Regions from separate parts of the Paenibacillus sp. FSL R5-0701 genome, predicted to be linked through region 2. Evidence: predicted binding sites of a transcription regulator. Region 2 holds the regulator's gene; each other region holds the start of a gene.

Region 1 (4,220 bases), 2.7 Mb from region 2:
TCAACATATCGCCCGTCGATAATGACGTCGCATAACCGTGCAAGCTCCGCTCTCACAGGGTCGGTGATCAGCTCTTCATATTCGAATCCCGTGTAAGCCCATACCGTCAGATCAGGACGTGCAGCGCGGAGCTGCTGAACCCAAGACGTACATTCTGCTGCCGAGAAAAAGGGATCACCGCCACACAACGTAACGCCATCCAGCAATGGATGGGTCGTCACTTCATGCAGAATCTGCTGCTGCCGCTCCTCTGTAAAGGGCTCACCCGCTCGAAAGCTCCATGAATCCGGACTGAAGCAGCCCGGACAGGCGTGACGACATCCGCTGATGAACAACACGGCGCGCAGGCCTGTCCCTTCATTCACCGATTCCGGGATGTAACCATACAGATTCACCGGTGCTTCACCCGATCCCGCACTTCGGCCTGCTTCGCAGCATTGAAGCGTACTTTGTAATCTCCAGTCAGATAACCCGTTACGCGGCGTAAACGCTGGAAATGCACATGGTTCTCGTGGGCTTCGCAGCCTGGGCATACATCTCCAATGACCCCTTCATAACCACATGCAGGGCAGCGATCGATCGGGTGATTAATGGAGAAATATCCGATATCCTGTGCCAGTGCATATTGTACGATCCGCAGGAAAGCTGCCGTGTTGGCTCGAACGTTCCCGTCAAGCTCCACATAGGAGATTGCACCCGCATTACATAACGTATGGAACGGGGCCTCCAGTTCAATCTTCCGATAAGCTGGAAGAGTATGGTATACCGGGATATGGAATGAGTTCGTATAATACTCCCGATCATTAACTCCAGGAATGAGGCCATAACGCTCTCTGTCGATCTTCGTGAATTTGCCGGACAACCCTTCAGCAGGCGTGGCAAACAGGGTGATGTTCAGGTTATGCTGCTCGCTCATCCGATCACAGAATTCTCGCATGGTCCGAATAATGTTCAATGCTTCACGATGTACATGAGTGTCCTGCCCATGATGACGCCCATAGAGAGCTGTCATACATTCCGCAAGACCGATAAAACCAAGAGATAATGTTCCATGCTTCAAAAGATCGGCAACCGGCTCGTTCGGGCCAAGCTGTTCCCCACCTTCCCATACTCCCTCCCGCATCATGAAGTCCGATGCCTTGGCAGGCTGTGCTGTCTGAATCCGGTACCGGTGCAGCAGGCCGGAAGCGGCATTATGCATAACCGACTCCAAAGCAGTATAGAATCCGGCCCGGTCAGCGACAGCTCTGGCACCTTGGCAGATGCCAAACCGGATGCCCAGTTTCACGAGGTTAATGGTGTTGAAGGACAGATTACCTTTACCACTTTGACGATTGCGACCAAATCGGTCAGCCAGTGTACGTGTGCGGCATCCCATGGTGGCGATGATCGTATCCGGATCTTCCGGATGATAGAAAGGCAGATTGAAAGAGGCATCCACATTGACAAAGTTGGGATACATCCGCCGGGATGAACAGGTGACTGCGAGACGGAACAAATCATAGTTCGGCTCTCCTTGAGCCTGATTGATCCCCTGTTTGCACTGGAAAATATGTTGAGGGAACACGGGAGTCTCCCCGTTGCCCAGGCCACGGATGGTTGCTTCCAGCAACGAGCGTGATACCAACCGACCTTCTGCTGATGTACATAATCCATAGTTCAGTGAAGTGAATGGAATCTGGCCACCTGCACGACTGCTCATCGTATTCAGGTTATGAATCAGCGATTCAGCAGCTTGTCCTGTCTCCAGTTCAGTCTCTTCATAGGCGAAGGCATACGCCTGCGGGCACTGATTCTTCGCTTCGATGCTGTCCAGATGAAGCTGTTCATCCTCGAGCAGGGCATGCTCACCAAAGAGTCGTTGTCCTTTGCGGTAATGTTTGCGGAACGATCGCTGTACATAGGGAGCCAGATCCCAGTCGATTTTATTGGCTGACACACCGCCATATTGACTGTTCTGCTGGGATTGGAAGATGATCGCAACCAGAGCCATTGCAGACATGATTGTCTGAGGTGTGCGAACCGATCCGTTGCCTGTATTGAAACCCGCAGCAAGAAGACGGTCAAACGGGATAAAGATGCAGTTGGTCGTTCCAAGTGCATACTGGTCCAGATCGTGTACATACAGATCCCCATTCTCCACAGCTTGGGCAAGCTCTTCCGGCAACACATGACGCAGAGCATGCCACTTGGCTGTCTCCGAACCGAGCCTGCTCATCTTGCCGCTGAAGGAGTCTCCGTTCAGATTGGCATTTTCCCTCAGCGTATCGGCGTCTTCTGCGCCAATAATTCGTCTTCCCAGGTCGGATAATAGATCGGATGCCGGTGGAGTGGCATACTCAAGCATGTTCATGTAAGGTTCCTCCTAAAATGATTGAATATCATTCAATTTCCGTATAACACTATATGTAGATTCGTCTTATCCATTTATAAACTATATGTGGTTTTTTGGGTGTGATAATGGTCACATAGTTCACAGGACAAAGTGGACTTTCCTTTAATTGCTGTGGATAAAGGTTCCCAAAGTTTGAGTAGAAGCGTATAATTTCTAGTTATCCTGCAAGGATAATATCCGAAGTTGGACAAGATGGACTTTAATCAATCTGAAAAGGCGTTTTGCCATAATTTTTCGTTTGTTAATCCATCCGTTTAAGAACTGTTTTGACCGCAAATGGGCAATAAACAGGAAGTATGATTCTCTTATACAGCTACGGTGTTAATCATATAAGTATAGATTGTGACAGCTATTCGGATTTTTTGATGAACCCTTGTACGTGATTACACAATTATGATCTACAGATTAGATAGTGCAGCTAAGATAAAAGGGGTGGATCATGGGGACGGCAGAAGGCATTACGAGAGGCTTCTATGAAGATATAAAGGAAGCTGCGGCCCATATTGTAGACGTACTAAGTGGTATATTGAAGGTTAATACCATCTTTGTTGCTACGAATGACGGTTTGACGAATGTCATTCTGGAGGCGTTCAATCGCAAGGAAGAATTGATTGTAAAAGGTAGCGAACTTCCATTTGAAGATTCTTACTGCAGCTTGGTATTAAAAGATAAACATGAGAACCTTACAATCCAGAATACATGTGAACATCCGATGACAAGATTCATGGATGTCACGAGTGGGCTCGGCAATCGTTTCTTCGTGGGCGTGCCCATCATGCGAAGATCTGGCGAAACATTCGGGACCATCTGTCTGATGGATAATCCTGATTATGTAATCAGTGAAACCGACATGAAGACGCTGAAGGCGATGGCCGTATTCCTTGGCTATGTTGTGGACCTGGAGAGCACATTGCATCTTCAGGAGCGTAAATTGAGTGATTCGGAACAAATGCAACAGCAGCTCCAGGCAGAGAAAGAACGAGCTGAATCGGAGGCCATGACCAAATCACAGATGCTCAAGCTGATGAGTCATGAGATTCGCAATCCGTTGAACGGCATTCTGGGACTGACTGATCTGATACGTACACCGGATATGCCTGAGGAGCAGTCAGAATATGTGAATATGATTGAGACGAGCGGCAATATTCTGCTTACTTTGTTGAACAATATGATGAATTTCAACATCAATGAGGCAGGTAAAACGGTTATACATGATGATCCTTTCGATCTGGTAGGTACAATTGAGAATACGGTCTATCTTTATGCGGGAATTGCGGCTGGCAAGAACATTGAGCTGGGATTGAATCTGGAGCTGAATGTGTCGCAAGTATTCGTTGGTGATGAGATCAAGATCGGACAGCTGCTTGCACATGTCATTCAATACGCTCTCGATTCAACGCGTGAGGGCTCCGTCCTGATCACGGCAGTGGTGAACGGAGAAGACACCGAAGAGACGGGTACACTTCTGCTCAAGGTGAATTACACAGGTCAGACGTTATCGGATAAGAAGATGCAAACCTTTAACAGCCAAGAAGAGAAGTTGAATATCCAAAAACTGATTGGAAGTAATCTGGGTCTGGCTGTAAGCCAGAATCTTGCCATTCTCATGCATGGCCGTATTCAGGTGAGCAGTGTGAAGGAAAATGAGACGGAATTCAACATATCCCTTCCGTTACGCAGATACTGGGAGTTACCTCAACTCGCAAGTGTTCAGCAACGGTTAAAAGGGAAAAAGGTGTTACTTGCCAAAGACCCTGACATTTTGCAAGGCGTCTCTTCCCTGATGCGTAGGTGGGAGATGGATGTACACATGACCTCGAATCTG
Region 2 (4,220 bases):
TAGTGGGGCGTTTCTGTCACTCGGCATGAAGGTTGGCCTACGATTCTCAGCTCTGCGCTGGATGCGAAGACTGTCTGTATTGCCAGCGCTATTGTTAATGATTATGGGAATAATGAAGTTGTTATGAGGTGAAACGATGAATATAGGCTTAACCGGCGGGATCGCGACAGGCAAAAGCAGTGTTTCCGCCTATCTCGCCAGTAAGGGAGCGTTGCTCATCGATGCAGACGTTATTGCCCGGGAAGTTATGATGCCCGGGCATCCCGTGTTGGCCGCCGCTGTTAAGCGGTTCGGACAAGCCATACTGAACGAAGATGGAACACTGGATCGGAAAAAGCTTGGAAGTATTGTTTTTCAACAACCCGAGGAACGAAAGGCACTGGAGGCTATGACACACCCGGCAATCCGAAGAGAGATGCGCGAACGGGCTGCTGCATACGAACTGCAACATCCGGATAAACTTGTGGTGTCTGATATTCCTTTGCTCTACGAATCAGGTCTGGAGGACGGTTTCGAGGAAGTCATGGTTGTATATGTCCCGAGATTGGTGCAACGAGATCGCTTGATGAGTCGGGATGGAATGACTGCAGCACAGGCTGAGGCTCGAATGGATGTACAGATGGATATTGAGCGCAAAAAACAGCTGGCAGACATTGTAATCGATAACAGCGGCTTATGGTCTGCGACGGAGCAGCAAATTGACTCATATCTACAGCATAAGGGTTTGTTATGAAAATATTGCGTAAGAAACGTGTACTGCTGTTGATGTTTGTGTCCTTTGTACTGGTGTTATTTCTGAATACAAACTGGATGGCATGGTTCTATCCCATACATTATAAGGAAGAGATCCGTGCCCAATCTCAGAGTTATGAGGTTGATCCGTTTCTGATTGCTTCCATTATCAAGGTGGAGACCAATTTCAAGACAAGCAAGGAATCCAAACGAGGCGCCATCGGGCTCATGCAACTGATGCCGGATACGGCCAACTGGATACTGGAACAAGCCAAAATTCCCGACACTTCGCTGGAGGAATTGAAGCACGAGCCTGAACGAAATATTCAATTAGGCACATGGTATCTGCGGAATCTATCCGATCAATTCGATGGCAATGAAGCAGTTATGATCGCTGCCTATAATGCGGGTCCAGGCAAAGTGAACAGTTGGCTTAGAGATGGTGTATGGGATGGCTCGTTCGATACAGTGAAAGATATTCCGTTTGGTGAGACGCGTCACTATGTACAAAGAGTCATTTACTATTATAATCAGTATGTAAAGATCTATAATACGTTCTAAGTATATAAGTAGAAGCACAGAGCAGGCCGGTTGTTCACCGGCCGCTCCATGCTCCTCTGTGTAGCGTATTACGATGCAGATATTATTGGTATTGACCTGCCAATTGCTGTTCTGCAATTGTTACCAGACGCTTCGTGATGTATCCACCGATCGAACCGTTCTCGTAAGAAGTCATGTTACCTTGGTATCCGTCTTGTGGGATGCTGATTCCGAGTTCTTGAGCAACTTCATATTTCATTTGCTCGAGTGCTGCGGAAGCTTTAGTTACCACCAGGTTGTTGGAGTTACCATTGCTTTGTGCCATTGCTGTTCACCTCCTCGCGGGTTGGTAAAAGTATTATGTGTCGGCAATGCATTTTTCATTACAAAATCAAGACAGGGAATATGTGGTAAAAGTAAAACGTGGGAAGTGATCTGAGTTGAAGTGTCCTTATTGCGGTTATATGGGTACCAAAGTGCTTGATTCGCGTCCGGCCAACGAAGCAAAATCCATTCGTCGTCGCCGTGAGTGTGAGCAGTGTGCCCGAAGATTTACAACGTTTGAGATGATTGAGGAGACTCCACTGATCGTCATTAAGAAAGATGGCAGCCGGGAAGAGTTTAGCCGGGACAAGATTCTCCGCGGGCTTATTCGTGCCTGTGAGAAACGTCCAGTCTCCGTAGAGACCCTGGAGATGATGGTATCTGAAGTAGAGAAATCTCTGCGCAATACAGCTGATGCTGAAGTGGAGAGTCGCCAGATTGGTGAGCTATTGATGGAACAGTTGTTTCCAGTCGATGAAGTGGCGTATGTCCGTTTTGCTTCGGTATACCGCCAGTTCAAAGATATCAATATGTTCATGAAAGAACTGAAATCCCTGTTGTCCAAAGACGATCTGGAGGATTAGTGAAGTGGGGATAGGGAGAAGAGCAGTCTGGAGTTCCAGTCCGTGTGTACCAGAGAAATCGGTTGTTCTTCTCCAATCACTTTGGATCTTGAGAAAGTGATTGACAGCGAAAGCTGGATTTTATATGATATAGGAGTCGCCTGTGGAACGTAGCAGTGTTGGACAAGTTATCTATTTCATATCCTGGGGCCTTAGCTCAGCTGGGAGAGCGCATCGCTGGCAGCGATGAGGTCAGGGGTTCGATCCCCCTAGGCTCCATAATCAAGAACGCCATCACGTCATGTGATGGCGTTTTTTTGATGTGAAAATAGGGACTATCACTTAGTAAAGGTATAAGGATCGGATATTATTCAATAACTCTTATGTTTATTAAAAATAACAGACTATATGTATACCCTTGTTTAATATATAATTGATTAATAACATACACTGAGGAGATGAAAGTTAGTGAAGAACTGGAAGAAGAAGATAGGATTGAGTAGCCTGATTGTAATTATGGCTATAACATTTTTTGGATTTCAAAAAGAAGCTTTGGCCGCTACTGTTGGAAGTAGCCAATTAAAACAGGCCGAAGCTGGGTGGAGTCGAATTGTTGACAGAAATCCCCTAATCACCTACACAGGAACATGGACAAAGTATGATAACACTTTGTATAGTACAGGCTCTGCATCCGCTGCATTGACAAATGAGGCAACGGCTTCTTTTTGGTTTAAGGGAGATAAACTAAGAGTAATTGGATCAAGAAATATGAATAAATCTAAAGTTATGAAAATTCAGATTGATGAAACTACATATTTATTTTCTGCTTATGGAAATGCCCAAACTGATACGCTTTTATTCCAAAAAACTGGATTAGATAATAAAGATCATCAAGTAACGTTGATATATCAAAAAGAAGACTCAACGGATTTTGTTCTGAGCGCAATCGATATTAGTAGTAGTGGAGCGTTAATTCCGGCTCCTACACCAGAACCAACTCCAGAACCAACTCCAGAACCAGAACCAGAACAACCAAACGGTGGTCGTGCTATTTTGGTGGTTACGATGGATACTGGCCTTGAGAAGGAGTTCGATCTGAGTATGGAAGAGGTCAAAAGTTTTATTGCCTGGTATGAGAACAAACAAGCTGGAAGTGGTACAGCTTCCTATGCTATTGATAAACATGATAACAATAAGGGGCCGTTCAAGAGTCGTAAAAATTATGTGATTTTTAATAAGATCTTAAACTTTGAAGTGAGTGAGTATAATACAGCCCAATAAACATCTTTTTTATTATTACTTGAATAACAATCGTGGAGGAGCGCATCGCTCGCAGCGATGAGGTCAGGGGTTCGATCCCCCTAGGCTTCATAGTCAAGAACGCCATCACGTCATGTGATGGCGTTTTTTTGTTGTGTTAACGAACCACGATACTCCGTAAACTCTTGAACTTATTTCAAGAGAAGGAGCGAAGATACTAATATTCTTTTTTAAATTGACGGATTGTAATATGAAGTGCGACACCCTACTGAAATAAAAAAATGGCTCACAGCCTGATTCGTGTAGAATGAAAGTTACCACACCAGCATTCACACAAGGAGAATCAGTCCATGAGTTATTCACATCTTAGCATAATCGAACGCAGCAAGCTAGAAATCCTCCACAGACAAGGCAAAAGCTCAAGAGCTATTGCAAAAGAACTGGGGAGACATTCGTCCACGATTTGCCGCGAACTAGATCGTGCTAATTCATCGTATCCCTATCAGCAGAACACGCTCAGAACGCTTATGAGAAGCGTCGTCAATCCTCTGTTTCTTCAGGTAAATGGTCAAGCACCTTAGCTGCTTCACTGGAGGAAAAACTGAAGGCAACGTGGTCTCCGGAACAGATCAATCAACGCTTCCGTACCGAAGGCTTGCAAGCAGTATCCTTCAAAACGATCTATCGCTGGATCTACGCAGGTCGACTGGTTCAAGGCACGTTACAGGTTCTTCGGCACAAAGGAAAGCGTCAGAAACCCGCAGAAACTCGCGGTAAATTTGCCATTGGCAGATCCATTTC
Region 3 (4,220 bases), 160 kb from region 2:
AGTTTCGTTCTCCTGCACATTGCTCTGTACATGACTTTCCAATGCTTTGGCGACTGCATCAGCAATCGATTCAACCCGGTTGGCTCCGAAGCCAATCGCGCCCGAACCACCGATTCCCTTGAGATGTTTGATCAACAGTTCAACCTTGTGCCCATGATCTCCGTATCGAAGGAACAGAGAGCATACTCGACCGAGTGCCTCAGCCATGGCAAACACGTCCGATCCCGCTTTGCCCACATTCAGGAAGATCTCACCCGGCGTTCCCTCCAGATCATTGATCGTAATGTAAGCCATCCCAAATGGCGTATTGATTTTGTATGTCGCACCGCGCAGTACTTGAGGACGGCTTCTGTATTGTTTATCCAGTACTGTAGAAGAGGACGGGGCTTGATCGGAAGAATGCGTGCTAACACCATCCTGGCTATTGGAAGTTCCATCACTTGCCTGTACTTCAGCATTATTCGGGTTTTCTATTACAGATACGACTGTCTTCTCTTCAGCTTCCGCCGTGTTCTGATCTTCAGCCTGGGTCGCTTCCTTCTTCGACGTGGACAGCACCTGCACATCCCTGCTGCCATCGCGGTATATCGTTACTCCCTTGCAGCCAAGGTCGAAGGCCAGTTCGTACAGCTCAGCCGTATCCTCCACTGTAAAATCAGCCGGACAGTTGGCCGTCTTCGAGATCGAACTATCCACCCATTGCTGAATCGCAGCCTGCACCCGGATGTGATTCTCAGCCGACAGATCCATTGCCGTCACATAATAGTCTGGTAAAGCTTCACCCGGATGTTCATCCAGCCAATCTTGTGCAATCGGTACGAACTGTTCATCATAACCCAGACGGCTTTGACGGAAATACTTGAAGGCGAAATACGGCTCAATACCTGTTGATGTGCCCACCATCGTGCCTGTACTTCCCGTTGGCGCCTGTGTGATCAGTGTGACATTTCGAATGCCCTGTTTACGAATAGCCTCTCCCACTTCAGGGTACGTCGCAACCATGTTTTTCATGAATCCACTCTGTAAGTACGGTTCAGCTTCGAAAGCTGGGAAAGCTCCCTTCTCTGCTGCAATCTCTGCCGATGCCAGATAGGCCTCCTTCGCCATGAATCCATACAGTTTATCCAGAAAAACAAGAGATTCAGGACTGCCGTATCGAATACGCAGCTTAATCATCAGCTCTGCCAGTCCCATCGTGCCAAGCCCAACCCGGCGTTCACGCTGCTGATTCAGTCTATTTTCCTCAAAATGATATGGTGTTGCATCGATGACATTGTCCAAAAATCTAGCCGAGATGCGAGTGGTTTCCGCCAGTTCATCCCATGCCACATCATGATTTGTTTCATCGTAGAATTTGGACAGATTAATGGCAGACAGATTACATACACCCCAGGCAGGCAGACCCTGTTCCGCGCAAGGATTAGTACAGATTATCGGATTGAAGTACCAGCTGTTGGACATCTGGTTGTAGTACTCCATGAATACCACACCAGGCTCTGCCGATTTCCAGGCTGATTCAATAATGGTATGCCAGATTTTGCGAGCCTTCAGTGTACGATAGTGCACCACCGAATGACCTGCTGCTTTCCATTGCTGCATATCCCCGTTCCACTCGGTGTCGTAGTCCGGATCGTTCGTATCGGGGAAAACCAAGTCCCAATCTCCATCCTGCTTGACAGCCTCCATAAATGTGTTGCTCACACATACAGACAGATTGGCATTGGTCACCTGCCCCATCGTTTGTTTCACGGTAATAAAATCAAGCACATCCGGATGCCAGTCATTCATCATCAGCATGAGCGCACCCCGGCGGCTTCCGCCCTGTTCAATCAGTCCAGTCGTATAACTGAACAATCCGCCCCACGATACGGAACCGCTGGATGATCCGTTGACACCTTTCACCACCGCTCGGCGAGGACGCAAAGAGGACAAATTAATACCTACGCCTCCCCCACGTGCCATAATCTCCGTCATCTCGGTCAAAGTCTTCATGATACCACCCCGACTGTCTTGCGGAGACGGAATGACATAACAATTGAAGAGTGTCAGCTCATCGCTTGCCCCCGCACCGGCAGCAATGCGGCCTCCGGGTACTAACTTCCAATCTTCCAACACGGAGCGGAACTTGGACTCCCACGTTGCCCGCTGATCGGCTGTGGATTCGACAGAAGCCATCGCTTTGGCGAGGCGGTCCCACATCTCTTCCGGTGTTTTTTCTATGTTGAGTGTCAGTTTCTCCACATTTGTCTTGATCATCTCTCCGCTTCGAGTCCTTACCTGTACAAGCTGACCCTGACGTTCTATGATTTCGCCCACTTCCTTGGTTGGGAACTTCGGATCATCCTTCGTTAATACCAATACAACATCTCCGACCTTGGCATGATTCGAATCAGCGTCCTTCCAGGCGTATCGGTCCAGAAATATTTTTTCGCTGAGTCCTTCTAGTGGGTACGATCGTTGGTTCGATTTCATCGCTACGTTCAACCTCCCGAAATAAATCTCCATTTTCACTATAAGAGTAAATTATGATGAAACACCACATATAGTGATATAAAACCAGTATATTACACCATATATTGATTTTCCATATGACTTTTATCACAGACCTTATTTTATAGACTCCCCTGCTCGGACAAACTTCTTCACACACCCTCATACGCATGAATACGATATCTGTGAATTTTTTGGCACACAAAAAATCTGGGGATAACAGCGATTGGAAGGTTATTCTGTCATCGGAGTGACAAGTGTAAATATTCCTTATTTGAACCCACATAGTTATGAACTGACTCTCATTCGTCCATACTATTACCTACGAATAAAACGTCATCACGTATGGCAGGGGAGGACACACCATGAACCGGAAAAACCCGCACCACACGAATCAACCTGTAGCCGAGCTGCCCGTTCCGCTGGAATTTGATCGAAGCTGGATTAATCAATTGGAATCACGACTGGATAAAGGAGGTCCTTGGGGGGATTATCGACTCTTCCAACTGGGGATTCAAGCCGAAGAAACCAATTTGATTCCCAATTTTGACGAGATCCAATGTCTCAAGCATCTACAAGGCCTTACCCCACTCCCTCACCAGATGGACACTGCACGCAGAGTATTATTTGAAATGTCAGGCCGGGCCATTCTCGCCGATGAGGTGGGTCTTGGCAAAACCATTGAAGCCGGTCTCATTCTGAAAGAATATATGGTTCGAGGTCTCGTATCCAAGGTACTCATTCTCGTGCCAGCGTCTCTTGTGCTGCAATGGGTACGGGAGTTGAATTCAAAATTTGGCATCCCTGCTATTGCCCAGAAAAAGGCCTATTCCTGGCAGAATGAAGTGGTTGTTGCTTCCATGGATACAGCCAAACGTGACCCGCACAAAGATATGCTGCTGAATACCGATTACGACATGATCATTATTGACGAGGCTCATAAGCTCAAAAACAAAAAAACAACCAACTATCAATTCATGCTGAAATTGCGCAAAAAGTATTGCCTGCTGCTCACAGCTACACCTGTGCAGAACGATATGAGTGAATTGTTCAATCTGATCAACCTGCTGAAGCCCGGTCAACTGGGTCGTCAGGGTGACTTTGCGGCCAACTTTGTTGTAGACAAGCGGGTTCCGAAAAATCAGGAACAGCTTAAGAATGAGTTATCCAAAGTCATGATTCGTAACCGACGCGGCGAAGGCCCCGTTCAATTTACCAAACGGAACGTCTCCAACGTGAATCTGCAATTATCGCCCGAAGAACAAGCGCTTTATGATGGTGTGACTTCCTTTGTCAAAGACCAGTACCAGGAAGCTGGCGGCAATCTGAGCAGCATGCTCTCCCTTGTTACATTGCAGCGTGAAGTGTGCAGCAGTCGGGATGCTGTATTCGTGACGCTGGTTAATCTGTCGAAGAAACTTCCGCTGGACTCTCCCCTTCGGGACAAGATTTGGGAACTCGTTGCCCATATTAAAGCGATCAAGGAAAATACCAAAGCCGAGAAAACAATGGAACTAATTCGGAACATGAATGAAAAAGTAATCATCTTCACCGAATACCGGGCCACGCAGGAGTATCTGCTAAACTATTTCCGCAACAACGGGCTTACGGCTGTACCTTATCGGGGTGGCATGAATCGTGGCAAAAAAGACTGGATGATGGATCTCTTCCGCGGGCGTGTGCAGGCCATGATTGCAACCGAAGCGGGTGGTGAAGGCATCAATTTGCAA

The links. Region 2 encodes NrdR, which represses ribonucleotide reductase genes. Its sites were predicted from a motif close to AACACNATATATNGTGTT; they were not measured.
Region 1: a site for NrdR is predicted at 2,399-2,416, ahead of MKZ13_RS28905 (anaerobic ribonucleoside triphosphate reductase). Genes of this name have one in related genera too.
Region 3: a site for NrdR is predicted at 2,533-2,550, ahead of MKZ13_RS10675 (adenosylcobalamin-dependent ribonucleoside-diphosphate reductase). Genes of this name have one in related genera too.

What each region holds. Positions count from the first base shown of each region.
Region 1 is NZ_CP150230.1:6,582,487-6,586,706, reverse strand. Features, by position in the region: gene nrdG (anaerobic ribonucleoside-triphosphate reductase activating protein) at 1-395, opposite strand, end outside; gene MKZ13_RS28905 (anaerobic ribonucleoside triphosphate reductase) at 392-2,353, opposite strand; gene MKZ13_RS28900 (histidine kinase dimerization/phospho-acceptor domain-containing protein) at 2,835-4,220, shown strand, end outside.
Region 2 is NZ_CP150230.1:2,114,323-2,118,542, forward strand. Features, by position in the region: gene MKZ13_RS09920 (MntP/YtaF family protein) at 1-127, shown strand, start outside; gene coaE (dephospho-CoA kinase) at 137-733, shown strand; gene MKZ13_RS09930 (lytic transglycosylase domain-containing protein) at 730-1,293, shown strand; gene MKZ13_RS09935 (alpha/beta-type small acid-soluble spore protein) at 1,376-1,597, opposite strand; gene nrdR (transcriptional regulator NrdR) at 1,713-2,180, shown strand; tRNA gene MKZ13_RS09945 (tRNA-Ala) at 2,366-2,438, shown strand; gene MKZ13_RS09950 (bacterial surface protein) at 2,628-3,440, shown strand; partial or broken gene MKZ13_RS09955 (IS30 family transposase) at 3,770-4,220, shown strand, end outside.
Region 3 is NZ_CP150230.1:2,275,000-2,279,219, reverse strand. Features, by position in the region: gene MKZ13_RS10675 (adenosylcobalamin-dependent ribonucleoside-diphosphate reductase) at 1-2,472, opposite strand, end outside; gene MKZ13_RS10670 (SNF2-related protein) at 2,856-4,220, shown strand, end outside.